Regions from separate parts of the Streptomyces sp. LS-MS-L19 genome, predicted to be linked through region 1. Evidence: riboswitches for the same ligand, from Rfam matches in the RefSeq annotation. Region 1 holds a riboswitch; each other region holds the start of a gene.

Region 1 (10,107 bases):
ACCTCGTAGCCGATGTCGTCGGACTGGTTGACGTCGCCGACGACCACCTGGGCGCCCTCGACGACCATCTCGCCGTTGACGGTACGGGCGTTGTGGGTGGCCCGGGCGCCGCACCAGCACAGGGCCTCCACCTGGAGGACCTCGACCCGGTCGGCGAGTTCCACCAGGCGCTGGGAGCCGGGGAACAGCTTGGAGCGGAAGTCGGTGGTGATGCCGAAGGCGTAGACGTCGAGGTCCAGGTCGTCGACCACGCGGGCGAGCTGGTCGATCTGCTCCGGCGCGAGGAACTGCGCCTCGTCCGCGATCACGTAGTCCGCGACGCCGCCGCGGGAGAGGTGGTCGACGAGGTAGGCGTACAGGTCCTGACCGTCCTCGACCTCCACCGCGTCGGTGACCAGGCCGAGCCGCGAGGAGAGTTTGCCCTCGCCGGCCCGGTCGTCCCGGGTGAAGATCATGCCCGTCAGGCCGCGTGCCGAGCGGTTGTGCTCGATCTGGAGAGCCAGCGTGGACTTCCCGCAGTCCATGGTTCCGGAGAAGAACACCAGCTCGGGCATGGCGAGTCGAGCACCTTTCGGTGGGAGGAGGACAGGGGCGTCAGGAGCGTACTTCGAGCAGCGGGACGAGTTGTTCGGCGGGGGTCATCGAACCGTGGTTGCCGACCATCGCCGACTCCTTCGGCTCCCGCTCGGAGGCGATGAGCAGGACGTCGTCGCGGGCGGCGGCGACCACGTCACCGATCCGCTCGTACACCCGCTCGTCGACGCGGTCCGGCGGTCCGAACCAGCCCGCCGCGATGGCCTCGTCGCGTGAGGCGACCCAGAACTGCTCGCCGAGGACCTCGCGCCAGCAGGTCAGCACGTCGCCGGCGGCGCCCGGCACCGCGTACACATGGCGGGCCCGGCCCTCGCCGCCCAGCAGGGCGACCCCGGCGCGCAGCTCCCAGTCCTCGTCGAAGTCGATGCGGTGCTGCTCGTCGAAGGGGATGTCGACCATGCCGTGGTCGGCGGTGACGTACAGCGCGCTGTTCGACGGGAGTTGCTCGGCGAGGCGCTGGACCAGGCGGTCGACGTACATCAACTGGCCGCGCCAGGTGTCGGAGTCGACGCCGAAGCGGTGGCCCGCGCCGTCCACCTCGGCGTAGTACGTGTACACCAACGAGCGGTCACCGGCGGCCAGTTGCTCGGCCGCGAGGTCCACGCGCTCCTCGCCGGACAGCCGCCCGTGGAAGGTCCCGCCGCTGAGCGCGACCTTGGTCAGCGGGGTGTTCTGGAAGGTGGGCGAGGAGACCTGGGCCGCGTGCACCCCTGCCTGGTGGGCGAGTTGGAAGACGGTGGGGTACGGCTGCCAGGCCCCGGGCTTGGTCCACGGCTGCCAGCGCAGCTGGTTCATCAGCTCGCCGGTGGCCGGGTTGCGCACGGTGTAGCCGGGCAGGCCGTGGGCGCCCGGCGGCCGGCCGGTGCCGACGGAGGCGAGGGAGGTCGCGGTGGTCGCCGGGTAACCGGTGGTCAGGGGGCGGCCGGTGCCGCCGCGCGAGCTGCTGAGCAGCGAGGTCATGAAGGGCGCCTCGTCCGGGTGCGCCTTCAGCTGCTCCCAGCCCAGACCGTCGATCAGGAACACGCAGTTCCGGTCGGCGGGGGTGAGCTCGGTGATCGTGGCGGTCATGTCCGGTACGGCCATGCCGGCGGCGAGGGTGGGCAGCAGGTCGGCGAGGGAGCCGGAGCCGTACTCGGGGACGGGCGCGGTGTCGAGGGCGAGGGGTTCGGGGTGGTCCCAGGCGGCCGGCTGTGCCATCAGCGGGTGACGTCCGCGGTCGCCTCGGAGATGGCCTGCGCGAAGGCGAGCGCCTGGCGCACGGTGTCCGGGCCGTCCCCGGCCTCGCTGACGCGCAGGCTGAGGTCGTCGGCCGTGGAGCTGCCGGTGTAGCCGTGGTCCGCCTCGCAGTTGGGGTCGCCGCAGGCGGCGGGCTCCAGGTCGATGCGGGAGACCGCGCCCCAGCCGATGGTCAGCACGACCTCGCGGGGCAGGGTGCCCGGCTGGTACTGCTCGGGGTTGGCGACGACCCGGCTGACCACGACCGACGAGATCCGGCCGAGCTTGACGGACTCCGTGGAGGTGGTGGCGTAGGGCGTCGGGGACGTGCTGTCCGCGGCCTGCTCGTCGGTGTGGCTGACGATGAAGCGGTTGCCGGTGAGGACGAGCACGGTCACGTGCCGCCGCACCTCGTTCTGGTCGAACGTCGTCTCCTGGTGGACCAGGTACGACCGGATGGGCTCACCGCCCACGGCGGCCTCCACCGCCTCGGCCACGAGGGCCGGGTAGTAGCCGCTGCGTTCGATCGCCGCCCGCAGCCCCTGGGTCGTCGTACTGGTCTTGGCCATGACGTCCATCCTACGGGGGCGCACTGACTGCGAGGCACCGCTCGCCGCAGCTCAGTACGTGGGGAGTGTCCGCGGGCCGAGGTCGTCGCGGGCGGGCGGCGGCGCGAGCCGTACGGAGGCGCCGAGGACGCTCAGGCCACGCGGAGCGACGACGACCGGCTCCAGCGTGACCGCCACGACCTCGGGATGGTCGTCGACCAGCCGGGACACCCGCAGCAGCAGCTCCTCGAGGGCGGGTGTGTCCACGGGTGTGGAGCCGCGCCAACCGAAGAGGAGCGGGGCCGTCCGGATCGAGCGGACCAGGGTCGTCGCCTCCCGGTCGGTGACCGGAATCAGCCGGTGCGCGGTGTCGCCCAGCAGCTGCGAGGCGGCCCCCGCGAGCCCGAAGGACAGGACGGCACCGGCGGCGGGGTCGATGACGGCCCGGATCACGGTGTCCACCCCGCGCGGGGCCATCCCCTGCACCACGGGCCGCAGTTCGTCGGGCGGGCCGAACAGCTCGGTCAGCTCGGCGTACGCCCGCCGCAGCTGCTCCTCGTCGGCGAGGTCGAGGCGTACGCCACCGAGGTCGGCGCGGTGGCGCAGGTGCGGGGCGGTGGCCTTCAGGGCGACCGGGTAGCCAAGGGTGCGGGCGGCCTCCGCGGCCGCGTCGGGGGTGGGGGGGGGCAGGGCGCGGTGCACCTCTATGCCGTACCTGCCGAGCAGCTCGCAGGTCTCGTCGGCGCCGAGGGTGAGGCCCTGCCCGCGCGTGAGGAGGCCGTCGATGAGGGTGGCCGCGCCCTTCTCGTCGATGTTCTCGTAGTCGGGCACCTTGCCGGGTTCGGCCGCTTCCCGGCGCCACTGGGCGTACTCCACCACGTCGGCCAGGGACCGCACCGCGCGCTCGGCGGCGGGGTAGGCCGGGATGAGACGGTCGGAGGTCTCGGGGACGGGCGGCCGGACGGGGGCCGGTGCGGCCTGGAGCCGGTCCAGGGCACGGAAGGGGTGGTCGGCGCGGATCGTCGGCGGGCCCGCGGCGGCCTGGGGTGCGGTGCTGGTCGCCGCGGACAGGGCCTGGGCGAGGCCGCCGAGTTCGACGTGCACCACGAGGACCGGCTTGCCGGGGACCTGCTCGGCGGCGGACCTGAGGGCCTCGGCGAGCGCGGCGTCGCCGACGGATCCCTGGCCGACCGCGGGGATCGCCGTCACGATCACCGCGTCGCAGGCGTCGTCGGCCAACGCGCGCGCGAGGGCCGCGTGGAAGTCCTCCGGCGCGGCCGCCGTGGTCAGGTCCAGCGGGGGCGTCGGCTTGAGGCCCTCGGCCACGCAGGCGTCGTAGGTGAGCAGGCCGAGCGACTCGGAGTTGCCGAGGATCGCCACCCTGGGCCCGGTGGGCAGCGGCTGACGGGCCAGCAGCAGGCCGGTGTCGACGAGTTCGGTGATGGTGTCCACGCGGATCACGCCGGCCTGCCTCAACAGCGCGGACACCGTGGCGTGCGGCAGGCGGGTGGCGCGCACGGCGTGGCCCTGCGGGGCCGATCCCGCCCCCTGCACGACGACCAGGGGCTTCGCCGCCGCCGTACGCCGGGCGAGGCGGGTGAACTTGCGGGGGTTGCCGATGGACTCCAGGTACATGAGGACGACGTCGGTGTCCGGGTCGTCGTACCAGTACTGCAGGACGTCGTTGCCGGAGACGTCCGCGCGGTTGCCGGAGGAGACGAAGGTGGAGACGCCGGTGACGCCGGTGACCCCGCCGCCGCGGCGGTGCAGCCGGGAGAGCAGGGCGATGCCGATGGCGCCGGACTGGGCGAACAGGCCGATCCGGCCGGGGCGGGGGGTCTCGGGGGCCAGGGACGCGTTCAGCCGGACGTCCGGGGAGGTGTTGATGATCCCGAAGGCGTTCGGGCCGATGATCCGCATGCCGTACGCGCGTGCGTGCCGGACGAGTTCACGCTGGCGCTCGCGTCCCTCGGGGCCGCTCTCGGCGTACCCGGCGGACAGCACGACGAGCCCCTGCACGCCGTGTGCCCCGCACTCGGCGACGGCCTCGGGGACGTGCTCGGCCGGTACGGCGACGACCGCGAGGTCGACGGGGCTGTCGATGTCGCGCACCGAGCGGTGCGCGGGAACCCCGTCGACCTCCTTCTGCTCCTCCGGGAACGCCTTGTTCACGGCGTACAGCGGGCCTTCGAAGCCGTAGTCCCGGATGTTGGCGAGCACGCTGCGGCCCACACCGCCGGGGGTGCGGCCGACGCCGACGACGGCGACGGAGCCGGGGGCGAGCAGCCGCTGCACCGACCGGGACTCGGCGCGCTGCTCGCGCGCGTACTGCACGGCGAGCGAGCGGTCGGTGGGCTCCAGGTCGAACTCCAGGCGTACGACGCCGTCCTCGAAGCTGCGCTTCTGGGTGTACCCGGCGTCGGTGAACACCTTGATCATCTTGACGTTGGCGGGCAGCACCTCGGCGGCGAAGCGCCGGATGCCGCGCTCGCGGGCGACGGCGCCGATGTGTTCGAGGAGGGCGGAGGCCACGCCGCGGCCCTGGTGGGCGTCCTGGACGAGGAAGGCGACCTCGGCCTCGTCGGCGGGGGCGGAGGCAGGCATGCCATCGTCGCCGATGCGGTCGTAGCGTACGGTGGCGATGAACTCGCCGCCGACCGTGGCGGCGAGTCCCACCCGGTCCACAAAGTCGTGGTGCGTGAAGCGGTGGACGTCCTTGGCGGACAGGCGCGGGTAGGGCGCGAAGAAGCGGTAGTACTTCGACTCGTCCGAGACCTGCTCATAGAAGCTGACCAGGCGATCGGCGTCGTCGACGGTGATGGGCCTGATGCGCGCGGTGCCGCCGTCGCGCAGCACTACGTCGGCCTCCCAGTGGGCGGGGTACTCGTGCCGGTCCGACGCGCTCTGCATGGGCCCCAGAGTACGGCTCGCGTACGACAACGGCGCGAGGCAGTCTGTGGAGAACGCGCGCGAGAGCGCGAGGACGGATGTCGGGCCGAGGCCGCGGTCCGACGACTCACCCCGGGAGGACTCCGGTCCTGTCCGGAGACGTTTCACGTGTGGGAAACTGGTCTAGACAACCCTGAACACCGAAGGGCAGCATCACATGGCTGAGCGCCGCGTCAACGTCGGCTGGGCCGAGGGCCTCCACGCCCGCCCCGCTTCCATCTTCGTCCGGGCCGCCACGGCCGCAGGTATCCCGGTCACGATCGCCAAGGCCGACGGCACCCCCGTCAACGCGGCCTCCATGCTGGGCGTTCTGGGCCTCGGCGCCCAGGGCGGCGAGGAGGTCGTCCTCGCCTCCGACGCCGAGGGCGCGGACGCGGCCCTCGACCGGCTCGCGAAGCTGGTCGCCGAGGGACTCGAGGAGCTTCCCGAGACCGTCTGAGTTCTCCGGGGCACAGCGCGGTAAAAACAGTCGAAGGGCTCGTCCGAATTATCGGGCGGGCCCTTCGCATTTCCCTTTCACGGGCAGCAGAATTACTGCCCCACGAATTGCCCCCTCTTTGTATACGGCGCCCGTGTTAATGCCGCAGACCCGTCACGTTTACAGGATGTTGCGAGGTCCTCACACGGTCGGCGCGATCCGCCCCCGAGGTGAACCGCGGCCGGTGCGCCGCGCTCGAGCGCTCGGTGTGCAGGGCCGTGATCGCCCGCGCGCGCTCGCCGTCCCCGCGCGCCACCGCGTCCACGATCGCGCCGTGCTCCGCCCAGGACTCCACCGGGTCGGCGGGCGCGTCCACGATGTACATCCAGGCGATCTTGTGCCGCAACTGGGTCAGTATCGACGTCATCGCGGGGCTGCCGGCGGCCTGGGCCAGCGTCTCGTGGAACCAGCTCCCCAGGGAGCGCAGATCCTCGCTGTTGCCCCGCCTGGCCCGCTCCTGGCCCAGCCGGACCAGGCCGCGCAGCACCTTCAGATGGGCCTCGGTGCGCCGCTGGGCGGCCCGGGAGGCGCCGAGCGGCTCGAGGAGCATGCGCATCTCCAGGAGGTCCGCGCCCTCCTGCTCGGTGGGTTCGGCGACGCACGCGCCCGCGTGCCGCCGGGTCACGACGAAGCCCTCGGCCTCCAGGGTGCGCAGGGCCTCCCGGACGGGGACGCGGGAGACGCCGTAGCGACGGGCGAGCAGTTCCTCGGTGAGCCGGCTGCCGCGCTCGTGGACACCGGCGACGATGTCGTCCCGGATCGCCGTGCATACCGAGTGCGCCGGAATACGCATGTCCGACCTCCGTCTTAATCCCCGTGAAACGTCGCCGATTGACGTGTGTTCAGTGACTCTATTGCAATCCGCGGGAATTTCCGACGGCGGGCCGGAATCCGGGGATATTTTTTGGACAACACGGCGGCGGAAACGACGAAACCCCGGCTCGCGGGAGCCGGGGCCTCGTGGGGATCGCGCGGGAGTCGCGCCGGGGGCGTCAGACGTTGACGCCGTGCGAGCGCAGGTAGGCGACGGGGTCGATGTCCGAGCCGTACTCGGGGCTGGTGCGCGCCTCGAAGTGCAGGTGCGGCCCGGTGACGTTGCCGGTCGCGCCGGACAGGCCGATCTGCTGGCCGGGGGTGACGGACTGGCCGACCGAGACGCCTATGGACGACAGGTGGCCGTACTGGGTGTACGTGCCGTCGGCCATCCTGATCACGATGTTGTTGCCGTACGACCCTCCCCAGCCGGCCTCCACGACGGTGCCGCGGCCGACCGCGTGCACGGAGGTGCCGCTGGCGGCGTGGAAGTCGACACCGGTGTGGCTGCCGGACGACCACAGGGAGCCGCCGCTCTTGTAGCCGGTGGAGATGTAGGAGCCGGAGATCGGGGCGACGAAGGCGTTGAGGCGCTTGCGCTCGGCCTCGCGGGCGGCGCGCTCCTTGGCCTCGCGTATCTCCTTGGCCCTGGCCTCGGCCTTGCGCTTGGCCTCGGCGGCCGCCTTCTTCTGCGCGGCGGCCTGCTCCTGGGCCACGGCCTGGGCGTCGATCTGCGCGGCGAGCGACTCGCCGGTGCTGACGACGGGCATGAGGCCGCTCTGCTCGACGGAGCTGACGGAGTTGTCGGCGGCGAGCGCCGGGGCGGCGATGGTGCCGATGACGCCGGTGGTGGCGAGGGCGGCGACGCCCGCGGCGCGGGCGGTGGTGCGCTTCATGCGGCTGGGACGACGGTGCTTCCCGGTGGCGCAGGTGAACGCCATGTGGTGGCTGGTCCTTTCCTTCCTTCTCGCCTACCGGGTTAGCTGACGGGTTCGGAGCAGGAAGGTCTCCTACGGGCCCCCTCGCGGTGCGCGGGCGCCCGATTCACCCCAGGGACGTGTGGTGGGTCCCCGGCTCCCCTGGCTCGCGCCGTACGGGGACTCGGCGATGACTGTCCGGTGCCGCGGACGCGGCTCGGTGCCTGACGGACAGCCCAGAGGACGCTAAGCGGGGCAACTTTCAATCCCCAAACCGATCACGGTTTTTGTAGCGCATCCCACAGGGCAGACAGGCAACCTCCGCCCCAATTCGGACATCTAAGAGACCTGGGTGTCGAAAGGGCCCTGGTGACGCTTCCGTCACCAGGGCCCCTAGATCGCGCTTCCTCTACTCGGCCGTCACGACCTTGACTTCGCCGATGCCGAGCGCCTCGACGGGCTCCTTGATGGCGGCCGCGTCGCCGACCAGGACCGTCACCAGCCGGTCCACCGGGAAGGCGTTCACGACGGCCGCGGTGGCCTCGACGGTGCCGGTCGCGGCGAGCTGCTGGTACAGCGTCGCCTGGTAGTCGTCCGGCAGGTGCTGCTCGACCTGGTCGGCCAGCGTGCTCGCGACGGCCGCCGCGGTCTCGTACTTGAGCGGCGCCACACCCACGAGGTTCTGTACGGCGACATCGCGCTCGGCGTCGGTGAGACCGCCCTCGGCGAGCGTGCGCAGCACCTTCCACAGGTCGTCCAGGGCGGGACCGGTGTTGGGGGTGTCGACCGAGCCGCTGATGGCGAGCATCGCGGCGCCCGAGCCGTCCGGCGCGGACCTGAGGACCTGCCCGAACGCCCGTACGCCGTAGGTGTAGCCCTTCTCCTCGCGCAGGACGCGGTCCAGGCGGGAGGTGAGGGTGCCGCCGAGGCAGTACGTGCCGAGCACCTGCGCGGGCCACACGCGTGCGTGCCGGTCGGCGCCGATACGGCCGATCAGCAGCTGCGTCTGCACGGCGCCGGGGCGGTCCACGATGACGACCCGTCCGGTGTCGTCGGCGGTCACCGGCGGCACCGGGCGCGGCTGGGCCTGGGAACCGGTCCAGGAGCCGAGAGTGTCGGCGAGCAGCGCGTCCAGGTCGATGCCGGTGAGGTCGCCGACGACCACGGCGGTCGCGGTGGCGGGGCGCACGTGCTTCTCGTAGAAGGCGCGTACGGCAGCGGAGTCGATGTTCTCGACGGTCTCCTCGGTGCCCTGGCGCGGGCGCGACATGCGCGAGTCCGCCGGGAAGAGCTCCCGGGAGAGCTCCTTGGCGGCGCGGCGCGAGGGGTTGGCCAGCTCGTGCGGGATCTCGTCCAGGCGGTTGGTGACGAGCCGCTCGACCTCGCTGTCCGCGAACGCGGGCGCCCTGAGGGCGTCGGCCAGCAGACCGAGCGCCTTGGCCAGCCGGGAGGCGGGCACTTCGAGGCTGAGGCGGACGCCCGGGTGGTCGGCGTGTGCGTCGAGGGTGGCGCCGCAGCGCTCCAGCTCGGCGGCGAACTCCTCGGCGGAGTGCTTGTCGGTGCCCTCGGAGAAGGCACGCGCCATGATCGTGGCAACGCCGTCCAGGCCGGCCGGTTCGGCGTCCAGGGGCGCGTCCAGGAGCACCTCGACGGCGACGACCTGCTGGCCGGGGCGGTGGCAGCGCAGGAGGGTCAGGCCGTTGTCGAGCGTCCCTCGCTCGGGGGCGGGGAAGGCCCAGACCTTGGGCTCGCCCGCCTGCGGCTGCGGGTGGAATTCCATCGCGGCGAGCTCGGTCACTTGGCCGCCTCCTCGTTCTCGTCGGTGGCTTCTACGGTCGCCGCGGCCTCCGGGTCCTCGGAGGCGTCCTCGGCACTGTCGGCGATCTCGGCCGGGGCGGTGGGCTCGTAGACGAGCACCGCGCGGTTGTCGGGGCGCAGCTTGGCCTTGGCGACCGCCTGCACCTCCTCCGCGCTCACGTCCAGGACGCGCTGCACGGCGGTCAGGGCGAGCTGCGGGTCGCCGAACAGGACGGCGTAGCGGCACAGTTCGTCGGCGCGGCCCGCGACGGTGCCGAGCCGGTCCAGCCACTCGCGCTCCAACTGTGCCTGGGCGCGCTCCATCTCCTCGGCGGTGGGGCCCTCCGCGGCGAACCGGGCGAGCTCCTCGTCGATGGCGGCCTCGATGACCGGCACCTCGACGTCACCGGAGGTCTTCACGTCCAGCCAGCCCAGGGAGGGCGCACCGGCCAGCCGCAGCAGGCCGAAGCCGGCCGCGACGGCCGTACGGTCGCGCCGTACCAGCCGGTTGTAGAGGCGGGAGGACTCGCCGCCGCCCAGGACGGTCAGGGCGAGGTCGGCGGCGTCCGCCTCGCGGGTGCCGTCGTGCGGCAGCCGGTAGGCGGCCATCAACGCGCGCGCGGGGACCTCCTCCTCGACGACCTCGCGCAGCTGCTCGCCGATGATGTCGGGCAGGGTGCCGTCGCGCGGGGGCTGCTTGCCGTCGTGGGAGGGGATGGAGCCGAAGTACTTCTCGACCCAGGCGAGCGTCTGCTCCGGGTCGATGTCGCCGACGACCGACAGGACGGCGTTGTTG
Region 2 (10,107 bases), 5.9 Mb from region 1:
TCGAGTACCAGGCCCCGGACCGGGACATCTCGCTCTACATCAACTCCCCCGGCGGCTCGTTCAGCGCGATGTCGGCGATCTACGACACCATGCAGTACGTCAGTTGCGACGTGGCGACGACCTGCCTCGGCCAGGCCGGCTCCTCCGCGGCGGTGCTGCTGGCGGCCGGCACGCCGGGCAAGCGCTCCGTGCTCCCGGGCGCGCGGGTCGTGATCCACCAGCCCGCCCTGACCGAGCCGGTGCAGGGGCAGGCCAGTGATCTGGCCATCCAGGCCGACGAGTTGATCCGGGTCCGGGCCCGCCTGGAGGAGCTGCTCGTGCGGCACACCGGGCGCGACCCCGAGCAGGTGAGCGCGGACATCGAGCGGGACAGGATCCTCGACGCGCAGGGCGCCCTGGACTACGGCCTCGCGGACGCGATCGTCCCGAGCCGCAAGTCCTCGCGCACCACGCCGGGCGCGAGGTGAGCCGTAGATGATCCCGGACCTGCCACCGCTGCCCGCGCTCACGCGTGCCGAGGGCGAGCTGATCGACCGTTATCTCGACGTCGTCGACCTGCTGGGCCGGATCAACCCGGCGCGGCACGAGGACACCTACGGCGGACTGCGCGCGGCGCAGGCGCTGGTGAGCAGGGCGGCCGAGCTGCGTGACGCCCTGGTCGTGATGCACGCCCGGGGTGAGCGCGAGCTGCACACCGCGACGCTGGCCCGGGCCCTGCGGGTGCTGGACGGGGAGCGGCGCACGGCCCGGGTCACCGTGCCGCCCGCCGACGACAGTTGACGAGGCGTCCGCGGCTGAGCTGAAACGGGCCGAACGACGTACCCCCTATTGGAGGAGGCGCGGCTCCTTTTTCGCGACCGTCAGGGTCGCGCAACGCGTGTGACACGAGAGCGGAATGAGGAGTTTCTGTGCTGGTCGGAGGCTCCTCGGGCGCTCGACACCCCTGCGTTCGAAGGGGTGTTCACCCAAACGGGTGAGTGGTGAGTAACAACACAAATCCACGGTTCCGTTGGGTTTTTCGCACTTCCGTGCGCCAAGATCCCTGTCTGACGACAAGACCCCGCCGCAGCGGCGGGGCGATCCGGGCGGACGCCGAGTCCTGCCGCCGCCTGGATGACCGGTCGACAGAAGTGGATCGGCAGGAGTGGAGGACCCAAGCACGACGGGTCGCCGGGACGGTCACGCCATGACCGGGCCGAGCAGCCCTTGGGGTGAAGCCGCGTCAGCGGCCGGGCAACTTCGCCAGCCCGAATCCGACAGGTCATCCTTCACAGGCGGCTGACGAAGGGTTGCGCATGACTGCGCTCAATCGTGTCCCGTCGCTGATGGTCCGGGCCGGTACGGTCTCGGCGTTCGCCATGGCCGCTGTGGGCGGCTCCGTCGTGGTTCCGGGCGTCGCAGCCGACGCCGCCGCCGCGACGCCGGCGACGAAGGCGCTTCAGGTCGCGGCGTCCAAGAAGGGATCGCCGTACAAGTACGGCGCCACGGGGCCACGCCGCTTCGACTGCTCAGGGCTCACGCTGTACTCGTTCAAGAAGGCGGGCAAGAAGCTCCCGCGGACGGCGGCCCAGCAGTACAACAAGACCCGCCACATCGGCGCCGGTAGCCGCAAGGCCGGTGACCTGGTGTTCTTCCACTCGGGCTCGAACGTCTACCACGTCGGCATCTACGCCGGGAAGGGAAAGATCTGGCACGCCCCCAAGACCGGGGACGTGGTGCGACTGCAGAAGATCTGGACGAAGAGCGTCTGGTACGGCCGGGTCAAGTGACGCCCCGAGGGGCCGGCGGCAACCTGACCTGCCGCCGGCCCCTCGGGTCTCCCGGAGGCTGGGCCGGCGGCAGCACACCGAGAGCCGTGAGCGCGCCTCCGGTGCCGCCGGTCCACGAAGTACGACCACGATCAGCGCGGCTTTGGGGTTGAGCGCATTGGCGACGACCCCCCGCCGCAGCGGGCGCGCGACTGCGCCGACGCCGACGACGGCCCCCGGACGCGTCTCCAGAACACCGCCAGGGTGGCGCCGCCCCCAGGTACAACACACAGCGCCCGGAACAGCCCCTGAAAGGCCGTGAGCACCTCCGCGCCCCGGCCACCGCGAGCGCGGTGTGCAGCAGTAGTCCGGCCACGAGGCCCAGCGCCGGGTGAAGGCGAGCAGCTGCGCATCCATGCGCCCTGAGTTCGCCAGTTCGTCGTACGAACTCGGTCGTTCATCGGGCCGGGAGGCGGCGGCCGCCACGGACGCCTACCGATGCCTCCTGCCGGGCCCCGGGCGTCGCGCTCGGTCCCCGTCGTGGGTTCTACGGCTCCTGCTGGCCCGCCGCCGGGACCGGCTGGGCCGGGACCGTCCACGGGAGTTCGATGGAGACGGTCTTGCCGCCCTCCCGTGTGGGCCTGACTCTCAGTTTTCCGCCGCACTCCGCGGTGAGCCAGCGGATGATCACCATCCCGCGTCCGTTGTCCTGCTGGACCGCGGCCGGAAGGCGCTTGGGGAAGCGGGGGTGGCTGTCGGTCACCCCGATGCGCAGTTGTTCGTCACGGTCCAGCTCGATGTCCACCGTGAAGGTGGGTGACTGACCGAAGGTGTGCTGTACGGCGTTGGTGGCGAGTTCGGAGACGATGAGCCGGACGGTCTCGGCGGTGTCCGTGGACGAGGGCAGCCCCCACTCTGCGAGTGTGCTCAGGACGTAGGTGCGGGCCGCGGAGACCGAGGCGGGTTCGCTCGGCAGAGTGACGGATGCTTCCAGGTGATCTGCCATGGCGACGTCGTCCCTTTCCCACGGGACCGGAGTCCGACACGGTGCGGATGGTTCGAGTACGGTCCCGGACTGGTGGTTCTTCGCCAGAGTGCCATTACCGAGGCGGCGACGGGTGCCGATCCACCAAGATATGCATATATCTGTCGCTCGAAGCGGTGAACTCTGCGACGCGAGACCGTATTTGGGCGGCTCGTAGGGAGTAAGGAGTAGCGCATGCAGCACGGTCCCGCGGTGCGCCGTCGAAAGCTGGGCGCCGAACTGCGTGCGCTGCGCGCGAGTGCGGGCCTCACCAGCGGTGAGGCGGCCCGGCTCGTGGGCTGGCACCAGTCGAAGGTGAGCCGGATCGAGACGGGTGCCAGCGGGGTGAAACCGGCCGATGTGCGGTTACTCCTCGACGCCTTCGGCGTGACGGACGCGGATCTGCGGGAGCTGTTGCTGGTATTGGCGGGTTCCGACGAGGGCGGCGGCGGCCGGCACCACTGGTGGCACGCCTATCGTGGCGTACTCCCGCCGACCTACCGGGACTTCATCAGTCTGGAGTCCCAGGCGAGCGCGATGCGCACCCTGGAGACCTCGGTGGTGCCCGGGCTGCTCCAGACGCCCGAGTACGCCCGCGCGGTGACCCGGGCCGCGGTGGACGGGCTCGACGACGAGCGGCTCGACGCGCTGGTCGAGGTGCGGCTGGCCCGTCAGGACGTCCTGCGCGCCGAGCGGCCACTGGAGTTGAGCGCCGTCCTGGACGAGGCGGTGCTGCGCCGGGAGGTCGGCGGCCCCGAGGTGATGACCCGGCAGCTGCGCAGACTCCTCGAGGCGGCCCGGCTGCCACAAGTGCGCCTGCAGGTACTGCCGTTCACGGCCGGGGCGCATGTGGGTATCACCGGCCCTTTCGTAATCTTCTCATTTTCGAGCACTTCTGATCTGGACGTGGTTGTTCTCGACCACTTGACGAGTAGCCTCTACCTCGAACGGAAAGAAGACCTGGAGGCCTACACCGAGGCCTTCAACACCCTTCAGGGCCACGCCCTTTCGCCCGAGGACTCGTTGGATTACATCGCCGGATTAGGTGACGGCGCGTAAGGAGGCACCATGTCTGCACTGCCTCGGCACGTTCCTTCCAGTACCGAACTGTGTGAAGTGCGGTGGCTGCGCAGCAGTTACAGCACCGGAGCGAACAACTGCGTCGAGACGGCGAGGCCGTCGGCCGGGCCCTGGGCCGGGCTGCTCGCCGTACGCGACTCCAAGGACCCGGACGGACCCGCGCTGCTCTTCTCCCCCGAGAGCTGGGCGGGCTTCACAGCCGCGTTCTGACCGTCGGTCCACCCAGGCGCACGGCCGTGTCACGCCGACTCATGGTCGTGTCTCGCCGATCACCCGTACAGCGCGTTCGATCTGCTCCTCGGAGAGGTCCGCGCGGGCGGTCAGCCTGAGCCGTGAGATGCCGTCGGGCACGGACGGGGGCCGGAAACAGCCCACGAAGAGCCCGGCGGCCCGGCAGTCGGCCGCCCACTGCACGGCCTCCTCCGGGGAGGGCGCGCGCACCGAGACCACCGCGGCGTCCGGACGTACCGCTTCCAGACCCGCGGCGGTCAGACGTGCGTGCAGTCCGGTCGCCACCTCACGCGCGCGTGCGGCCCGCTCGGGCTCACGGCCGAGCAGGCGCAGTGCCGCGAGGGCGGCTCCCGCCGCCGCGGGGGCCAGACCGGTGTCGAAGATGAACGTCCGTGCCGCGTTGACCAGGTGCTCGATCACCCGTGCGGGGCCGAGCACGGCACCGCCCTGGCTGCCGAGCGACTTGGACAGCGTGACCGTGACGACCACGTCGTCGGCGCCCGCGAGCCCCGCCGCGTGCGGGGCCCCGCGGCCGCCGGCGCCGAGCACGCCCAGGCCGTGCGCGTCGTCGACGACCAGGCCCGCGCCGTACTCCCGGCAGGCCGCGGCGAGACCGGCCAGCGGTGCCGCGTCCCCGTCGACGGAGAACACGGTGTCGGACACGGCGACCGCGGGCCCGTCATGCGTACCGAGCGCCTTGCGGACGGCCTGCGGGTCGGCGTGCGCGACGACCTGGGTCGTCCCGCGGGCCAGCCGGCAGCCGTCGATGAGGGAGGCGTGGTTGCCCGCGTCGGAGACGATCAGCGAGCCGTGCGGCGCGAGCGCGGTGACGGCGGCGAGGTTGGCCGCGTAACCGGAGGAGAAGACGAGCGCCGCCTCGAAGCCGCAGAAGTCGGCGAGCTCGCGCTCGAGTTCGGTGTGCAGCTCGGTGGTGCCGGTGACGAGCCGCGACCCGGTGGCGCCGCCGCCCCAGGTCCGGACGGCCGCCTCCGCTCCCGCCACGACCTCGGGGTGGCGGGCCAGGCCCAGGTAGTCGTTGCTCGCGAGATCGAGCAGCGGCGAGTCGGCCGGCCGGGGCCGCAGGGTCCGTACGAGTCCGGCCCGCCGGCGCGCGGCCGCCTGCTCGTCGATCCAGCCGAACGCCATGGGTCCTCCGGTGCTTTTGTAGACAACGGACAGACCCTAGCGGCAGCAAACGCTACCCACGGTGTGGCAATACCCACACGTCAAAGCGGGTGAGTTGTTCGGTCCCTACCTTGGCCGAAGGCGGGTCCGTAGGACAGGATCGGCTCTCATGGACCTGCTGAACACGCTGGTGGACAAGGGGCTTCGGCGCGAGCTGCCGACCCGCGAGGAGGCGCTGGCCGTACTGGCCACGTCCGACGACGAGCTGCTCGATGTGGTGGCCGCGGCCGGGAAGGTGCGCCGGCACTGGTTCGGGCGGCGGGTGAAACTCAACTATCTCGTCAACCTGAAGTCCGGGCTGTGCCCCGAGGACTGCTCGTACTGCTCCCAGCGGCTCGGCTCGTCGACCGGCATCCTCAAGTACACCTGGCTCAAGCCCGAGCAGGCCTCCCAGGCCGCGGCGGCCGGTCTCGCCGGTGGCGCCAAGCGGGTCTGTCTGGTGGCCTCCGGGCGCGGGCCGACCGACCGGGACGTGGACCGGGTGGCGGGCACCATCAAGGCGATCAAGGAGCAGAACGAGGGCGTGGAGGTGTGCGCCTGCCTCGGTCTGCTCTCCGACGGCCAGGCCGAGCGGCTGCGCGAGGCGGGCGCGGACGCCTACAACCACAACCTCAACACGTCCGAGTCGACCTACGGCGACATCACGACCACCCACACCTACGCCGACCGGGTGGACACCGTGAACAAGGCCCACGCGGCCGGCCTGTCCGCCTGCTCGGGTCTGATCGCCGGCATGGGCGAGTCCGACGAGGATCTCGTCGACGTCGTCTACTCGCTGCGCGAGCTGGACCCCGACTCGGTGCCGGTCAACTTCCTGATCCCGGTCGAGGGCACCCCGCTGGCCAAGGAGTGGAACCTCACCCCGCAGCGCTGCCTGCGCATCCTGGCGATGGTCCGGTTCGTCTGCCCGGACGTGGAGGTCCGCATCGCCGGCGGCCGCGAGGTCCACCTGCGCACCATGCAGCCCCTCGCCCTGCACCTCGCCAACTCGATCTTCCTCGGCGACTACCTCACCACGGAGGGCCAGGCCGGCAAGGCCGACCTGGAGATGATCGCCGACGCCGGGTTCGAGGTGGAGGGCGCGGGCGAGGTGACGCTGCCGGAGCACCGGGTGACGACCGGGGGCGGCTGCGGGTCGCACGAGGGCGGTGGCTGCGGCTCGGAGGCGGCCGAGAGCGCCGGGTGCGGGTCGCACGCGGGCGGCGGCGTCTGCGGTACGGCAGCCTCGGCGCCGGCGGTGAGCGAGCCCCGTACCGACCTGGTGGCCGTACGCCGTCGAGGCGCCGGAACGGATCTCGCGCCCAATGCCTGATCTGCCCGGCCTGCCGGTGACGGAGCTGCTGGCGCTCGACCGGCGGCACGTGTGGCATCCGTACGGTCCGATGCCCGGCCGGGTCGACCCGCTCGTCGTGGAGTCGGCGAGCGGGGTGCGGTTGCGCACCTCCTCCGGTGACCTCGTGGACGGCATGTCGTCCTGGTGGTCGGCGATCCACGGCTACAACCACCCGGTGCTGAACGAGGCCGCGCGCGAGCAGCTCGGGCGGATGAGCCATGTGATGTTCGGCGGACTCACCCACGAGCCCGCCGTACGGTTGTCAAAGCTCCTTGTCGACATGTCTCCCGAGGGCCTGGAGCATGTGTTCCTCGCCGACTCGGGGTCGGTGTCGGTCGAGGTCGCGGTGAAGATGTGCCTCCAGTACTGGCGCTCGCTGGGCCGTCCCGGCAAGCGGCGGCTGCTGACCTGGCGGGGCGGCTACCACGGCGACACCTGGCAGCCCATGTCGGTGTGCGACCCCGAGGGCGGGATGCACGAACTGTGGTCCGGGGTGCTGCCCCGCCAGGTGTTCGTGGACGCGCCCCCGGCCGCGTACGAGGAGTCGTACGCCGACCAGCTGCGTGCGGCGATCGAGCGGCACGCGGACGAACTGGCCGCGGTGATCGTGGAGCCGGTGGTGCAGGGCGCGGGCGGGATGCGGTTCCACTCCCCCGCGTATCTGCGGGTGCTCCGCGAGGCGTGCGACGCGCACGACGTGCTGCTGGTGTTCGACGAGATCGCGACCGGGTTCGGGCGCACGGGCGCGCTGTTCGCGGCGGAGCACGCGGCGGTGACGCCGGACGTGATGTGCGTGGGCAAGGCACTGACCGGCGGCTACCTGACGATGGCGGCCACCCTGTGCACGCCCCGGGTGGCCGACGGGATCTCGCGGGGCGAGGTCCCGGTGCTCGCGCATGGTCCGACCTTCATGGGCAACCCGCTGGCCGCGTCGGTGGCCTGCGCCTCGATCGGGCTGCTGCTCGGGCAGGACTGGCTCGCGGAGGTCAAGCGGATCGAGGCGGGACTGCGGGACGGGCTGGCCCCCGCGCGTGAGCTCCCAGGGGTGAAGGACGTACGGGTGCTCGGCGCGATCGGGGTCGTGCAGCTGGACCACGAGGTCGACATGAGGGCCGCGACGGAGGCCGCCGTACGCGAGGGCGTGTGGCTGCGGCCGTTCCGCGACCTCGTCTACACCATGCCGCCGTACGTCACCGGCGACGAGGACGTGGCACGGATCGCGCGCGCGGTGCGCGCCGCGGCGAAGGAGGGATGACATGCCGGTCCTGGTGATCACGGGCACGGGCACGGAGGTCGGCAAGACGGTGACCACGGCCGCCGTCGCCGCGGCGGCGCTCGCGGCGGGGCGGACGGTCGCCGTCCTGAAGGCCGCGCAGACCGGTGTACGGCCGGACGAGCCGGGGGACGCCGAGGAGGTGGCCCGGCTCGCGGGTGCCGTGACGAAGGGTGAACTGGCCCGTTTTCCCGAGCCGTTGGCCCCGGCGACGGCCGCGCGCCGGGCCGCACTCGAGCCGGTGCACCCTGACGGCGTCGCCGAGGCCGCCGCCAAGCTGGCCACCGAGCACGACCTGGTGCTGGTGGAGGGGGCGGGCGGGCTGCTCGTGCGCTTCGACGAGGAGGGCGGGACGCTGGCCGACGCGGCCCAGCTGCTGCGGGCGCCGGTCCTGGTCGTGGCGTCGGCCGGGCTGGGCACCCTGAACACCACGGAGCTGACGGCCCGTGAACTGCGCCGCCGTGAGCTGGACTTGGCGGGTGTGGTGATCGGCAGCTGGCCCGACTCCCCCGATCTCGCCTCGCGTTGCAATGTCGCGGACCTCCCGGACGTGGCCGGGGCCCCACTGCTGGGCGCACTGCCGGCCGGGGCGGGCCGACTCGCACCGGCCGACTTCCGTACCACGGCCCCGAGTTGGCTGGCACCACGACTGGACGGGACCTGGGACGCGGCGGAGTTCGGCGCACGCGAGGCACCGTAAGGAGCCTGGCCGTCTGCGATGGGCCCCGTCCCACCGACCCGACCGGATGGCCGCGTCCCGCAGGCGTGGTCCCTCCGCGCGGGTCGGGCGTCGGGCGGACGGCGGCCTCACACCCGGTGGCGCCCTCGGCGACCGTACAGGCGCCCACCGACTGCCGACCGGGATCGTTCGGCGCGGTCGGCCACGTCACGGAAGGCCGCGTCTCGCTTCCCGCGACCAGCCTCTGTGGCGATCGGACCTGCGTACGGCCGCCACGGCGGGACGTCGTCCTTGAGAGCTGCGTGCTGGTCGAACCCGCCGTCGGCCGCCCGTCGAAGTCACCGTCCCGCCGCGACGGCGAGGAAGGCGTCGACGCGGGACATGTCGGCGCGGCCGGGTCACCCGTCGGCCGCGTGCCGGCTGCCCATGGTGCTGGCCCTCGGGATGAGTCGGTGCGGGGCCCGGATTTCCATGCCGGGGACAGGGGTTGAGCTGCCGATGCGCTTGAGGAGTCGCTCCACCGCCGTCTCGGCGATCATTTTCTTGTCCGGCGAGATGGTGGTGACCGGCGGATTCGAGTACCGGCCGTCCTCGATGTCGTCGTAGCCGACCACGGCGACGTCCTCGGGGACGCGCAGCCCGCGGGCGGCCAGCGTGTGCAGGGCGCCCAGGGCCACCAGGTCGCTGTAGCAGAAGACCGCGTCGGGCGGCTCCTCCAGGTCGAGCAGGTGGGCCATGGCGCTCGCGCCGTCGGAGCGGTTGAAGCGAGGGGTGGAGATGATCAGTTCCTCGCGGACCGGGATCCCGGCCCGCTCATGCGCCAACCGGTAGCCCTGCGTGCGCAGTTGGGCGGCCTCGCCGGTGCGGTAGGGCTGATCGCCGATCGCGGCGACGCGGCGCCGGCCGAGATCGAGCAGATGCTCGGTGGCCTCCCGGGAGGCGGTGACGTCGTCGATGCCGATGTGGTCGAAGCCCCCGTCGCTCACCCGCTCTCCGAGCACGACCAGCGGCAGGTTCGCGTCGCGCTCGCCGAGGTCGGACTGGGCCAGCCCCAGCGGGCTGAAGATGACGCCGTCGAACAGCAGCTGCTGGGAGCCACGGGTGAGGAACAGCTTCTCGTGCTCCGCGTCCCCGTCGGTCTGGTCGATCAGCACGTTGTAGCCCCGCACCCGGGCCGCCCGGATGATGCCCTGGGCCAGCTCGGCGAAGTAGGGCGTGTCCAGGTACGGCACCACGACGGCGATCTGGCCGGACCGGCCGGAGGCGAGATTGCGGGCCAGGACGTTGGGCTGGTAGCCGAGCTCGTCGACGGCCTTCTGCACCCGGGCGCGCATGGCCTCGGAGACCGGTGCGTAGCCGTTGACGACATTGGAGACCGTCCGGCTGGAGACGCCGGCGAGCGCCGCGACGTCGCGGAGTGTGACGCCATTTGCCATATGCCACCTTCGTCCCGGATGTCGTTTGCAGCGCTGAAAGTTTCCTCCGAGTTACCTCTTGCAGCGCGGCAAGTTCTCGGTTAACACTTTTGCAGCGCTGCAGAGCGTAGCAGAAGGG
Region 3 (10,107 bases), 1.5 Mb from region 1:
GGTCCATCGGCTCCCTCGATTCGTCGTGCCCGTGGGGTCTTACTTGCCGGCGTCCGCCGCCTTCACCAGCGCGTCCTTCGTGACCGCGCCGACGTAGACCTTGCCGTCGTCCGTGATCAGGGCGTTGATCAGGCGGGTCTTGAAGACGGTGCCCTCGCCGAACTTGCCGGAGACCTTGTCGCCGAGCGAGTCCAGGAAGCCGCCGACGTCACCGCCGACCTCGGAGCCGGACGGGACGCCCTGGCCGCCGGTGTCGAAGGTGGCTATGGAGTCCCAGCCGTCCCCGATGACATTGAGCCCCTCGGGGCCGCCCTTGCCGAGCTCGCCGGCGGCGCCCTTGTCGGACTCCTTGCCGAAGTCCTTGCCGAACTCCTCGGCGTGCCCCGGTGCCTTCGAGGCGTCCTGGTCCTTCTCCTCGACCTTGGCGCCCTTGGGCGGGGTGAAGTCGAAGGTGGAGGCGGCCGGCTTGGCGAAGCTGACCTGGGTGAAGCCCGCGTCCACGACGGCGGCGCCGCCGCTCGCCGGGGTGAGGGTGAACTTCAGCGGCAGGCCCGTCTTCGCGTCCACCGCCACCGTGATCTGGCCGACGGTCGTGCCCTCGTCCTTGGGCTTGATGACCAGGCGGTAGGCGTCCCGGCCCGCGACCTGGGCGGTGCCCTGGACCGTCACCGACGTGGTCTTGTCGGCGGCCTTGAGGGCGTCCTCGGCGAGGTCCTTGGGGGTGGCCGGCAGCTCTTCCTTCTGCTTCCCGTCGCGCTCGGAGGCGGTGGTGTGGAAGACCGAGTTGGACTTGCTGTCGTAGCCCCAGACGTCCTTGCCGTTGTGGATGAGGCTGTACTCGGCCGCGTCCTCCAGGAGGGAGACCTTCTGCTTGTCCTCGCCGTCGGCCGCGACCCGCAGGGTGTGCGTGCCGGAGGCGAGCTCGGTGAGCTTGCTCGACGGGTCGGCGGACGAGCCGTCGCCCGAGCCGGAGGGGCCGGCGGAGCCGAGCGAGTTCTCCAGGCCGCCGAGGTCCGGCAGGCCGAGGTCGGTGGTGATCTTCACGGTGCCGGACAGCTGCTGGACGTCCGACGCGGCGATCTTCTCGATGAGTTCCTGTGCGCTGATCTTCGGCAGGTCGGGGTCGCCGGAGTCGGCGAGCGCCGGGACGAGCCCGATGGTCGCCGCCGCGACTCCCACCACCGTGGCCGGCACGACGTAGCGCGCGGCCTTGCGCCGGCGCGCCGCGCGCAGTTCGTCGGCGTCCGCGGCGGTAGCGCTGTCGTCGGATGCGTTCGGTGCCATGTGTGCCTTACCTCCGTCGTCGGCGGCGGCTGTCAACTCCCCTACGTCCACCCCGTAGCCGCCATTCTCACCCGAATCGGTGAGGAGTGGTGTTTTCCGTGGTGTCCATCTGACCAAATCGGCCATGAGCATGCGTCAGCCCACGGAGCCAACTCCGTGTACACCTGGGGTATGACACGACATGCCAACGCCCCCTACGACCCGTAGGGGGCGGTGCCGGTCCTCGTCATGCCAGGGGCCTCAGCCCGCGCGGTGCACCACGGCGTCGCACAGCTCCATCAGGGCCGCCTTCGCGTCGCACTCCCGCAGCGGGGCCAGCGCCGCGCGCGCGTCCTGGGCGTACCGCACGGTGTCCCGGCGGGCCTGTTCGAGGGCGGGGTGGCCGCGCAGCGCGGCCAGCGCCTCGGCGTGCCGGGCGTCGTCGGTGAGGTCGGAGTCCAGGAGCTCGCACAGGGCGATGTCCTCGGCGAGCCCGAGCCGGGCGGCCCGCTCGCGCAGCCGCAGCACCGGCATGGTGGGGATGCCCTCGCGCAGGTCGGTGCCGGGGGTCTTGCCGGACTCGTGGGAGTCGGAGGCGATGTCCAGGACGTCGTCCGCGAGCTGGAAGGCCACGCCGAGGCGCTCGCCGTACTGGGTCAGGACGTCCACGACCGTCTCGTCGGCGCCGGACATCATGGCCCCGAAGCGGCACGAGACGGCGACCAGCGAGCCGGTCTTGCCGCCGAGTACGTCCAGGTAGTGCTCGACCGGGTCGCGGCCGTCCATCGGGCCCGCGGTCTCCAGGATCTGGCCGGTGACCAGGCGTTCGAACGCCTCCGCCTGCACCCGGACCGCCTCGGGGCCGAGGTCGGCGAGGATGTGCGAGGCGCGGGCGAACAGGAAGTCGCCGGTCAGGACGGCCACCGAGTTGCCCCAGCGGGTGTTGGCGCTGTCGACCCCGCGGCGCACGGCGGCCTCGTCCATGACGTCGTCGTGGTACAGCGTCGCGAGGTGGGTCAGCTCCACCACCACGGCCGACGGGACCACGCCCGGCGCATACGGGTCGCCGAACTGGGCGGCGAGCATCACGAGCAGCGGCCGGAACCGCTTTCCGCCCGCCCGCACCAGGTGCTGGGCGGCCTCCGTGATGAAGGGGACCTCGCTCTTGGTGGCCTCGAGCAGTCCCTCCTCGACAGCCGTCATTCCGGCCTGGACATCGGCTTCCAGAGCCTGGTCCCGCACGCTCAGCCCGAACGGCCCGACGACGGTCACGAGGGGTCTCCTGTCTGCTGGTGTCTTCTGGCGGTTATGCGGAATGTCGATAGGTCGCTGCCATCACTCGAGTCAGCGTATCCGGTCACCTTTGGATCACCGATAGCGCCCGCCCCGTCCATGCCAGGCGGTATCGGATCACGACCGGTATGTTTTTGATCACCTGAAAAGAACGGACATCTATCTCCTTATAGGGAAATGATGCACATCCGTACGTCCTTCCCCCACGAGACGACCCACGAGGACGTCCGCATCCCGCTGTCCGACGGGACGCGGCTGTACGCGCGTGTGTGGCGGCCGCTCACTCCCGAACCGGTACCCGCGATCCTCGAATACCTGCCGTACCGCCTCGCCGACCGGACCGCGCCCCACGACCGGCAGCGCCACCCGTGGTACGCGGGCCACGGCTACGCCTCCGTGCGGGTGGACGTGCGCGGGCACGGCGACAGCGAGGGCGTGCCGGGCGACGCGTACTCGGCGACCGAGCTCGCCGACGGGGTCGAGGTCGTCCACTGGCTGGCAGCGCAGCCGTGGTGCGACGGCGGGGTCGGCATGTTCGGCCTCTCCTGGGGCGGCTTCACCTCCCTGCGGATCGCGGCCCTCGCGCCCGAGCCGCTCAGGGCGGTCGTCACCGTCTGCGCCACCGACGACCGCTACGACAACGACGTGCACTACAGCGGAGGTTCCGTCCTCGCGGTGGACACGCACGCGTGGGCGGCGACGATGCTCGCCCACGTGTGCCGGCCGCCGGACCCGCTCCATGTCGGCGACGCCTGGCGGGACATGTGGCTGAAGCGCCTGGAGGCCGTGGAGCCGGTGCTCCACACCTGGCTCGGGCACCAGACCCGGGACGCCTACTGGCGGCACGGCAGCGTCCGCGAGGACTACGGCGCGATCGACGCGGCCGTCCTCGCGGTGGGCGGCTGGCACGACCCGTACCGCGACACGGTCCTCCGGCTCGTCGAGCACCTGCCCGCCGACCGGGTCCGGGGGATCATCGGCCCCTGGTCCCACCAGTACCCGGACCGCGGCCTGCCGCCCGGCCCGGCGATCGGCTTCCTCCAGGAGACCCTGCGCTGGTGGGACCAGCACCTCAAGGGCGTCGACACCGGCGTCATGCGGGAACCGCTGCTGCGTTCCTACGTCAGCGACTCCCACCCCCCGGCGACGGTCTACGGCACCCTGCCCGGCCGCTGGGTCGGCGAGCCCGCCTGGCCCTCCCCCCACGTCACGACGGTGTCGTACGGCCTCCAGGGCCCCGCCGTGCTGGTCCGTTCGCCGCAGCACACGGGGGTGGACGCCGGCCGGTTCGTCCCGTTCGGGAACGACGCCGATCTGCCGCCGGACCAGCGGGAGGAGGACGCCCGCTCGGCCTGCTTCGAGTTCGCGGTGGGCGAGGAGACGTGGGTGCTGGGACGGCCGCGGGTGCGGCTCAGGGTGACCTCGGAGGTGTCGCGCGGGCAGGTCGTCGCGCGGCTGTGCGATGTCGCCCCGGACGGCTCCTCGACACTCGTCACGCGCGGGGTGCTCAACCTGTCGGCGCGCCTCGGCCGGGACCGGGTGGTGCCCTGGGAGCCGGGGGCCACGCAGGAGGTGACCTTCGAGCTGAACGGCGTCGGGCACGCCTTCCCGCCCGGGCACCGGATCCGGCTCGCCGTGTCCTCGGCGTACTGGCCGTGGATCTGGCCGCAGCCCGAGTCGCGGGCGGGCTTCACCGTGGACCCCGCGGGCAGCTTCCTCGAACTGCCGGTCCGCGCGCGTGAGGCGTCCCCGGACATCACGTTCGAGGAGCCGGAGAAGCCCGCGCCGCCGGGGGACACCCGCGGCGTGGCCGCGGACGGATGGAGCCCGGCCACCCTGGACGAGCCGCGCCCCGAGCGCCTGGTCGTGCGTGACGTGGCCAAGGGCGAGTGGCGTCTGGAGGTCGATCCCCGCTACGGCGGCACGCACGTGCACCCCGACGGGCTGGAGTTCACCGAGGACGCGCTGGAGACGTACACGATCGACGAGCAGGACCCGCTGTCCGCCCGCACCCGCTCGGACTGGTCGATCCGGCTGCACCGCCCCGAACTCGCCTGGGACACCACCGTGCGCACCCGCTCGGAGATCAGCTGCGACGGGACGGACTTCTTCACCTCGAACGAGGTGATCTGCACCGACGGCGGCGAGGTGGTCTTCCACCGGACGTGGGAGAAGCGGATCCCACGGACGGCCAGTTGACTATGAGTTGAGCCTCTTGCCCGTTTTGCGCGTCTTGCGCACAGGCGTGATGTGACTCACTCGGGCTGACGGTCCGACGGATATCCGGAATCCATCAATCCGCCTTTTTCGGCGCGCCAGTTGAGGCTTGCGACCGCAAAGGATCAAGTGCCCCAAATGCCCCCGACCAAGGTCAATAGGCACGGCATGTGAATTCGCCACTTGTTCCGGACATGTGCTCTCGCATACGTTCCCGGCCTGTCGGGCGGACGCCGAATCCTGCCGCCGCCCGTACACCCACCGAGAACCACGGCAGGAGCGGGGGACCCAGGTAAGCCGCCGGACCGGGCGTCTTCGGACATACCGGTACGGCTTGGGGTGAAGTCATGCCTTTTACGGGCATGGCCGGGCAACTCCCCGCCCGAACCCGACAGCTCACCTCGCAGGCGACGGAGAGGAATTCGCCATGCCTGCTGCCGCTCAGCACCGCGCTCCCCGCACGAGCCGTCTCGTCCGCAAGCTCGCCATCGCCGGCACCGGAGTCGCCGTACTCGCGCTCCCCCTCATCGGCGCGACCACCGCGTCCGCGGCCACCCCGGCCGTGCAGACCGCGACCACCCTCGGCTACGCCAACAACCTCGACGGCTGGATCCGCGCCTCCCTCGCCGTCATGGCCGAGCACGGCATCCCCGGCTCCTACGACGGCATCTACCGCAACGTCATCCGCGAGTCCTCCGGCAACCCCTACGCCATCAACCTGTGGGACTCCAACGCGGCCGCCGGCACGCCCTCCAAGGGCCTGCTCCAGGTGATCGACCCGACCTTCAACGCCTACCACGTGGCCAACACCTCGTGGGACCCGTACGACCCGGTCGCGAACATCACCGCGGCCTGCAACTACGCGGCCCAGCGGTACGGGTCCATCGACAACGTGTGGGGCGCGTACTAGGAACTACGCCTCACTGAACAGTCTTTCGAGGACGACGGCGATGCCGTCGTCCTCGTTCGACGAGGTCACCTCGTCGGCCACGGCCTTGAGTTCGGGGTGGGCGTTGGCCATCGCGACGCCGTGGGCCGCCCAGTCGAACATGGGGATGTCGTTGGGCATGTCCCCGAAGGCGATCGTCACCTCGGGCCCCAGGCCCAGGTGTTCGGCGGCCAGCGCGAGACCGGTCGCCTTGGTGATGCCGCATGGCTGGAGTTCGACGGTCCCCGGGCCCGACATGGTGACCGTGGCCAGCGAGCCGACCACCGAGCGCGCCGTGACCGCCAACTCGTCGTCGGACAGGTACGGGTGGCGCAGCAGCACCTTGCTGATCGGCTCGCACCACAGGTCGTCGCGGCGGCCGACCCGCACCGCGGGCAGGGTCGGATGGGGCATCAGGTAGCCCGGCTCGATGAGGGTCAGCCCGTCGACACCGTCCTGGTCCACCGCCGCGTACACCTGCCCGACCTCGGCCTCGATCTTCCCGAGCGCGGTCTCGGCCAGCTCCCGGTCCAGGGTCACCGACCACAGCAGACGGTCCGCGCCGGCGTCGTACACCTGCGCGCCCTGCCCGCACACCGCGAGCCCCGTGCTGCCGAGGTCGTCGAGGAGCGGCCGCACTCTGGGCGCCGGCCGTCCTGTCACGACGAGGTGCTGGGCCCCGCGCGCCGCCACCCTCGCGAGCACGGCCAACGACCGGTCGGAGAGGGTGTCGTCGGCGCGGAGCAGCGTGCCGTCCAGGTCGGTGGCGATGAGTGAATATGCGGGGGAGGCGGCCATGATCAGAGAATACGGATGGTTGGCCCCTCCGACTCGACGCGAACCGGACGGCTGCTGCTTTCACATCTGTTGACGGCAGTTCCGGTTCCGGGGGCGTGGAGGGGCGGGTGGGGCCGGACGGCCACTCCCCTGCTCCCCTTCTTCGGCGCTACGCCGAGTCCCGCACCACCAGTTCGGTCGGGAGGATGACCCCTGCCGTGTCCTCGCCGGCGATCTGGGCCAGGAGCATGCGGACCATCTCGGCGCTGATGCGGTCGAAGGGCTGGCGCATGGTGGTGAGGGCCGGGGCGATGGCGGTGGCCGCGGGTGAGTCGTCGAAGCCGCCGACAGCGATGTCATCGGGGACCGAACGCCCGGACTGCTGAAGGACGTTGACGACGCCGAGGGCCATGAGGTCGGAGGCGACGAAGACGGCGTCCATGTCGGGGGCCTGGGACAGCAGGCGCCGGGCCGCGCGTTCGCCACCGCTGCGCCGGAAGTCGCCCTCCACCACGAGCGCCGGGTCGTAGGGCAGACCCGCTTCGGCGAGCACGTCCCGGTAGCCGGCCAGCCGGTCCGGGCCGCCCGGCATGTCCAGCGGCCCGGTGACCATGCCGACGCGCCGCCGGCCCCCTTCGAGGAGATGCCGGACCATGTCCTGCGCGCCCTCCCGGTCGGCGGCGGCCACGTAACTCACCTTGGAGCCGAGCCCGATCGGCTTGCCGCACACCACCAACGGGATCCCCGCGTCGTGGAGTTCGGCCGCGACCGGGTCACCGCTGTGGTTGGACAGCAGCAGCACCCCGTCGACGTGGCCCGAGGTGATGTACCGGGTCAGCCGGCGCCGGTCGTCGTCGCTCTCGGCGAGCATCAGCAGCAGCGGGATGTCGTGCTGGGCGAGCCGCTCGGTGCAACCCCGCAGCAGGACGTTGAAGTTGGGGTCCTCGAAGAACTTCTCCTGCGGTTCCGTCAGCAGGAACGCCACCGAGTCCGACCGGCCCGTACTGAGGCTGCGGGCATGCCGGTTGACCACGTACCCGGTCTTCCTGATGGCGGACTCCACGGCCCGCCCGGCGGCGGGCGAGACGTAGTGGCCGCCGTTCAGGAAACGGGAGACGGTGCCCCGCGACACGCCCGCCTCCCGGGCGACGTCGTGGATGGTGGGGGGCCTGCGGCGCCCGTTCGCACTGGTGGTCATGTTCCTCGTTCGTGGAAGTGGGCCGGGGTCTCAGGCCTTGACCGAGCCGCTCAGCAGGTCCAGGGACCAGAACCGCTGGATCACCAGGAAGAGCCCGATCAGCGGCAGGATCGCGAGCAGACAGCCGGTGATGACCAGGGTGTAGAGGGCCGGCTGCGAGGCGCCCTGGGCGAGCAGCGTGTAGAGGCCGAGGGTGATCGGGAACTTCTCGTCGTCGGCGAGCATGACGAAGGGCAGCAGGAAGTTGTTCCAGATGCCGACGAACTGGAAGAGGAACACCGTGATCAGGCCCGGCATCATCATCGGTACGGCGATCCGCGAGAAGATCCGCCACTCGCTCGCGCCGTCCATGCGGGCCGCCTCCATCAGCTCGGCGGGCACCGACGCGGCCGCGTAGATGCGGACCAGGTAGACGCCGTACGGCGAGAGGATCGACGGCAGCAGCATCGACCAGTAGGAGTCGGCCATGCCGAGCTTCGACAGCAGCAGGTACTGCGGTACGGCGAGCACGATCGACGGGACCAGGACGCCGGCCAGGATCATCTTGAAGACGGCCTCGCGGCCCCGGAACGCGAACCGGCCGAGCGCGTAGCCGCCGGCGGCGGAGACCGCGGCCGAGAGCAGGGCGCCGAGACCGGCGTAGAAGGCCGAGTTGGCCATCCACCTCCAGAAGATGCCGTCCCGGTAGGCGGTCAGGTCGCTCAGGTTCTGGAGGAAGCCGGAGCCGGGGGCGAAGGTGAAGGTGGAGAAGAGCTCCGAGCGGTCCTTGGTCGCCGCGATGACCACCCAGGCGATGGGGATCGGGCAGTACAGCGCGCCGAGGAGCAGCACGAGCGTGGGCACCCAGGCGGTGCGGCGCGTCTTCGCGGTCGGGTCGGCGGTGAGGGTGAGCGGGGTCATGCCCGGTCCTCCCGGGTGTAGCGGTCGGAGATGCGCAGCAGGGTGAAGGAGAGGACGAACGTGGCCAGGGCCAGGACGACCGCGGTGGCGGAGGCTCCGTAGATGTCGGACTGGAGGAAGGCCTTGTCGTAGATGGCCATCAGGGGGCTCCACGAGCTGGGCAGGCCGTTGGTGAGCGGCTTGAGGGCCATCGGCTCGGTGAAGACCTGGAGGGTGGCGATCACCGAGAAGAAGAAGGTGAGCACCAGGGAGGGCATCACGATCGGGATCTTGATCCTCAGGGCGATCTTCAGGTCGGTGGCGCCGTCGATCCTGGCCGCCTCGTAGATGTCCGGCGGGATGGCCCGCAGGGCGGTGTAGATGACGATCATGTTGAAGCCGGTGCCGCCCCAGACCGCGATGTTCGCGAAGGAGAGGTAGAGGTTGCCGCCGTCGAACAGGTCGGGCTGCGGGAGGCCGAACTTGTCGAGCAGGTAGTAGAAGGGGCTGACGTCCGGCAGGTACAGGAAGCCCCACATCAGGGCGGCGATGATGCCCGGCACCGCGTACGGCAGGAAGATCATCAGCCGGGCGAAGGGCGCGCTGCGGGCCTTCGGGGTGTCCAGCATCAGCGCGAACAGCAGCGCGAGGCCCAGCATGGTCGGGATGACGATGAGGCCGTAGCCGAAGGCGCGCAGGACGCTGTGGCCGAACTCGGAGTCCTTGAGGACGTCGGTGTAGTTGCCGAGGCCGTTCCAGACCTGCTGCCGGGCGCCCTTGCCGAGGCCGATGCCCTTGACCTGGACCTTGTGCAGGCTCAGCCAGATCGCGTACCCGATGGGCACCACGGTGAAGGCGGCGAAGAGGGTGAGGGTGGGCACCAGGAACCAGTACGGTGCGCTGCGGCCACGGCGGCGGGGGCGGCTGGGGCGGACGGACTGGGCGGTGCCGGTGCCGTCCGCCAAGGGCGCGACCTCGGTGAGGTCGGCGCCCTTGAGCGGAGCGCTGGTCATGCCTCGGTCACCTCGAAGCCCTGCTTCTTCATGTCGGCGAAGGTCTTCGACTGCACGGTGGCGAGGGCGGAGTCGAACTGGGCTTCCTTCTTCGCCTTGGTGGCCTTGCCGAAGGCGTCCTGGAAGGTGGTGTAGGCGGTGTTGACGTTGGGGCCCCAGGCAGCGGCGGCCGTGGTGGCGGCGATCTCGCCGGCCGTGGTGTAGAAGTCCGCCTGGTTCGAGAAGAACTCCGGCGTGGTCAGGACGTCACCGGACTGGCCCTTCGTGGCCGCCGGGTAGATGGCGACCTCCTTGACCAGGGCGGCCAGCGCCTCCGGGTCGGTGTTCAGCCAGGTGGCGAACTTGGCGGCGGCCTCGGCGTGCTTGGAGTCGGTGGAGACACCGGTGGAGGAGCCGCCCCAGCTGCCGGTGACGTTCTCGCCGGACTTCCATTGCGGCAGCGGGGCCATGCGCCACTTGCCCTTGGTGTCGGGCGCGGAGGAGACCAGCACACCGGGCGCCCACACGGCCGAGACCCATGCGAGGTGGGTGCCCTTGTT

What was found. Region 1 has a riboswitch for cyclic di-AMP ahead of AC2XR2_RS33000 (M23 family metallopeptidase). Riboswitches for the same ligand answer to the same signal wherever they lie in the genome.
Region 2: linked by a shared signal. The riboswitch ahead of AC2XR2_RS06335 (C40 family peptidase) and the one ahead of AC2XR2_RS33000 (M23 family metallopeptidase) in region 1 are both predicted to bind cyclic di-AMP.
Region 3: linked by a shared signal. The riboswitch ahead of AC2XR2_RS26470 (transglycosylase SLT domain-containing protein) and the one ahead of AC2XR2_RS33000 (M23 family metallopeptidase) in region 1 are both predicted to bind cyclic di-AMP.

The regions. Positions count from the first base shown of each region.
Region 1 covers NZ_JBYCLL010000001.1:7,386,806-7,396,912, reverse strand. Annotated here, with positions in the region: gene AC2XR2_RS33030 (thymidine kinase) at 1-554, opposite strand, end outside; gene AC2XR2_RS33025 (alkaline phosphatase family protein) at 595-1,791, opposite strand; gene AC2XR2_RS33020 (DUF5998 family protein) at 1,791-2,387, opposite strand; gene AC2XR2_RS33015 (bifunctional acetate--CoA ligase family protein/GNAT family N-acetyltransferase) at 2,430-5,267, opposite strand; gene AC2XR2_RS33010 (HPr family phosphocarrier protein) at 5,464-5,745, shown strand; gene AC2XR2_RS33005 (GntR family transcriptional regulator) at 5,882-6,577, opposite strand; gene AC2XR2_RS33000 (M23 family metallopeptidase) at 6,777-7,538, opposite strand; cyclic di-AMP (ydaO/yuaA leader) riboswitch at 7,552-7,714, opposite strand; gene AC2XR2_RS32995 (M16 family metallopeptidase) at 7,924-9,312, opposite strand; gene AC2XR2_RS32990 (M16 family metallopeptidase) at 9,309-10,107, opposite strand, start outside.
Region 2 covers NZ_JBYCLL010000001.1:1,467,857-1,477,963, forward strand. Annotated here, with positions in the region: gene AC2XR2_RS06325 (ATP-dependent Clp protease proteolytic subunit) at 1-467, shown strand, start outside; gene AC2XR2_RS06330 (hypothetical protein) at 475-780, shown strand; cyclic di-AMP (ydaO/yuaA leader) riboswitch at 1,113-1,292, shown strand; gene AC2XR2_RS06335 (C40 family peptidase) at 1,296-1,769, shown strand; gene AC2XR2_RS06340 (ATP-binding protein) at 2,296-2,754, opposite strand; gene AC2XR2_RS06345 (helix-turn-helix domain-containing protein) at 2,968-3,831, shown strand; gene AC2XR2_RS06350 (DUF397 domain-containing protein) at 3,841-4,062, shown strand; gene AC2XR2_RS06355 (8-amino-7-oxononanoate synthase) at 4,102-5,229, opposite strand; gene bioB (biotin synthase BioB) at 5,378-6,580, shown strand; gene AC2XR2_RS06365 (adenosylmethionine--8-amino-7-oxononanoate transaminase) at 6,573-7,856, shown strand; gene bioD (dethiobiotin synthase) at 7,858-8,574, shown strand; gene AC2XR2_RS06375 (LacI family DNA-binding transcriptional regulator) at 8,952-9,989, opposite strand.
Region 3 covers NZ_JBYCLL010000001.1:5,919,260-5,929,366, reverse strand. Annotated here, with positions in the region: gene AC2XR2_RS26490 (ABC transporter ATP-binding protein) at 1-7, opposite strand, end outside; gene AC2XR2_RS26485 (LolA family protein) at 40-1,284, opposite strand; gene AC2XR2_RS26480 (polyprenyl synthetase family protein) at 1,525-2,535, opposite strand; gene AC2XR2_RS26475 (CocE/NonD family hydrolase) at 2,737-4,755, shown strand; cyclic di-AMP (ydaO/yuaA leader) riboswitch at 5,023-5,196, shown strand; gene AC2XR2_RS26470 (transglycosylase SLT domain-containing protein) at 5,201-5,683, shown strand; gene AC2XR2_RS26465 (HAD family hydrolase) at 5,687-6,499, opposite strand; gene AC2XR2_RS26460 (LacI family DNA-binding transcriptional regulator) at 6,648-7,676, opposite strand; gene AC2XR2_RS26455 (carbohydrate ABC transporter permease) at 7,707-8,576, opposite strand; gene AC2XR2_RS26450 (carbohydrate ABC transporter permease) at 8,573-9,568, opposite strand; gene AC2XR2_RS26445 (ABC transporter substrate-binding protein) at 9,565-10,107, opposite strand, start outside.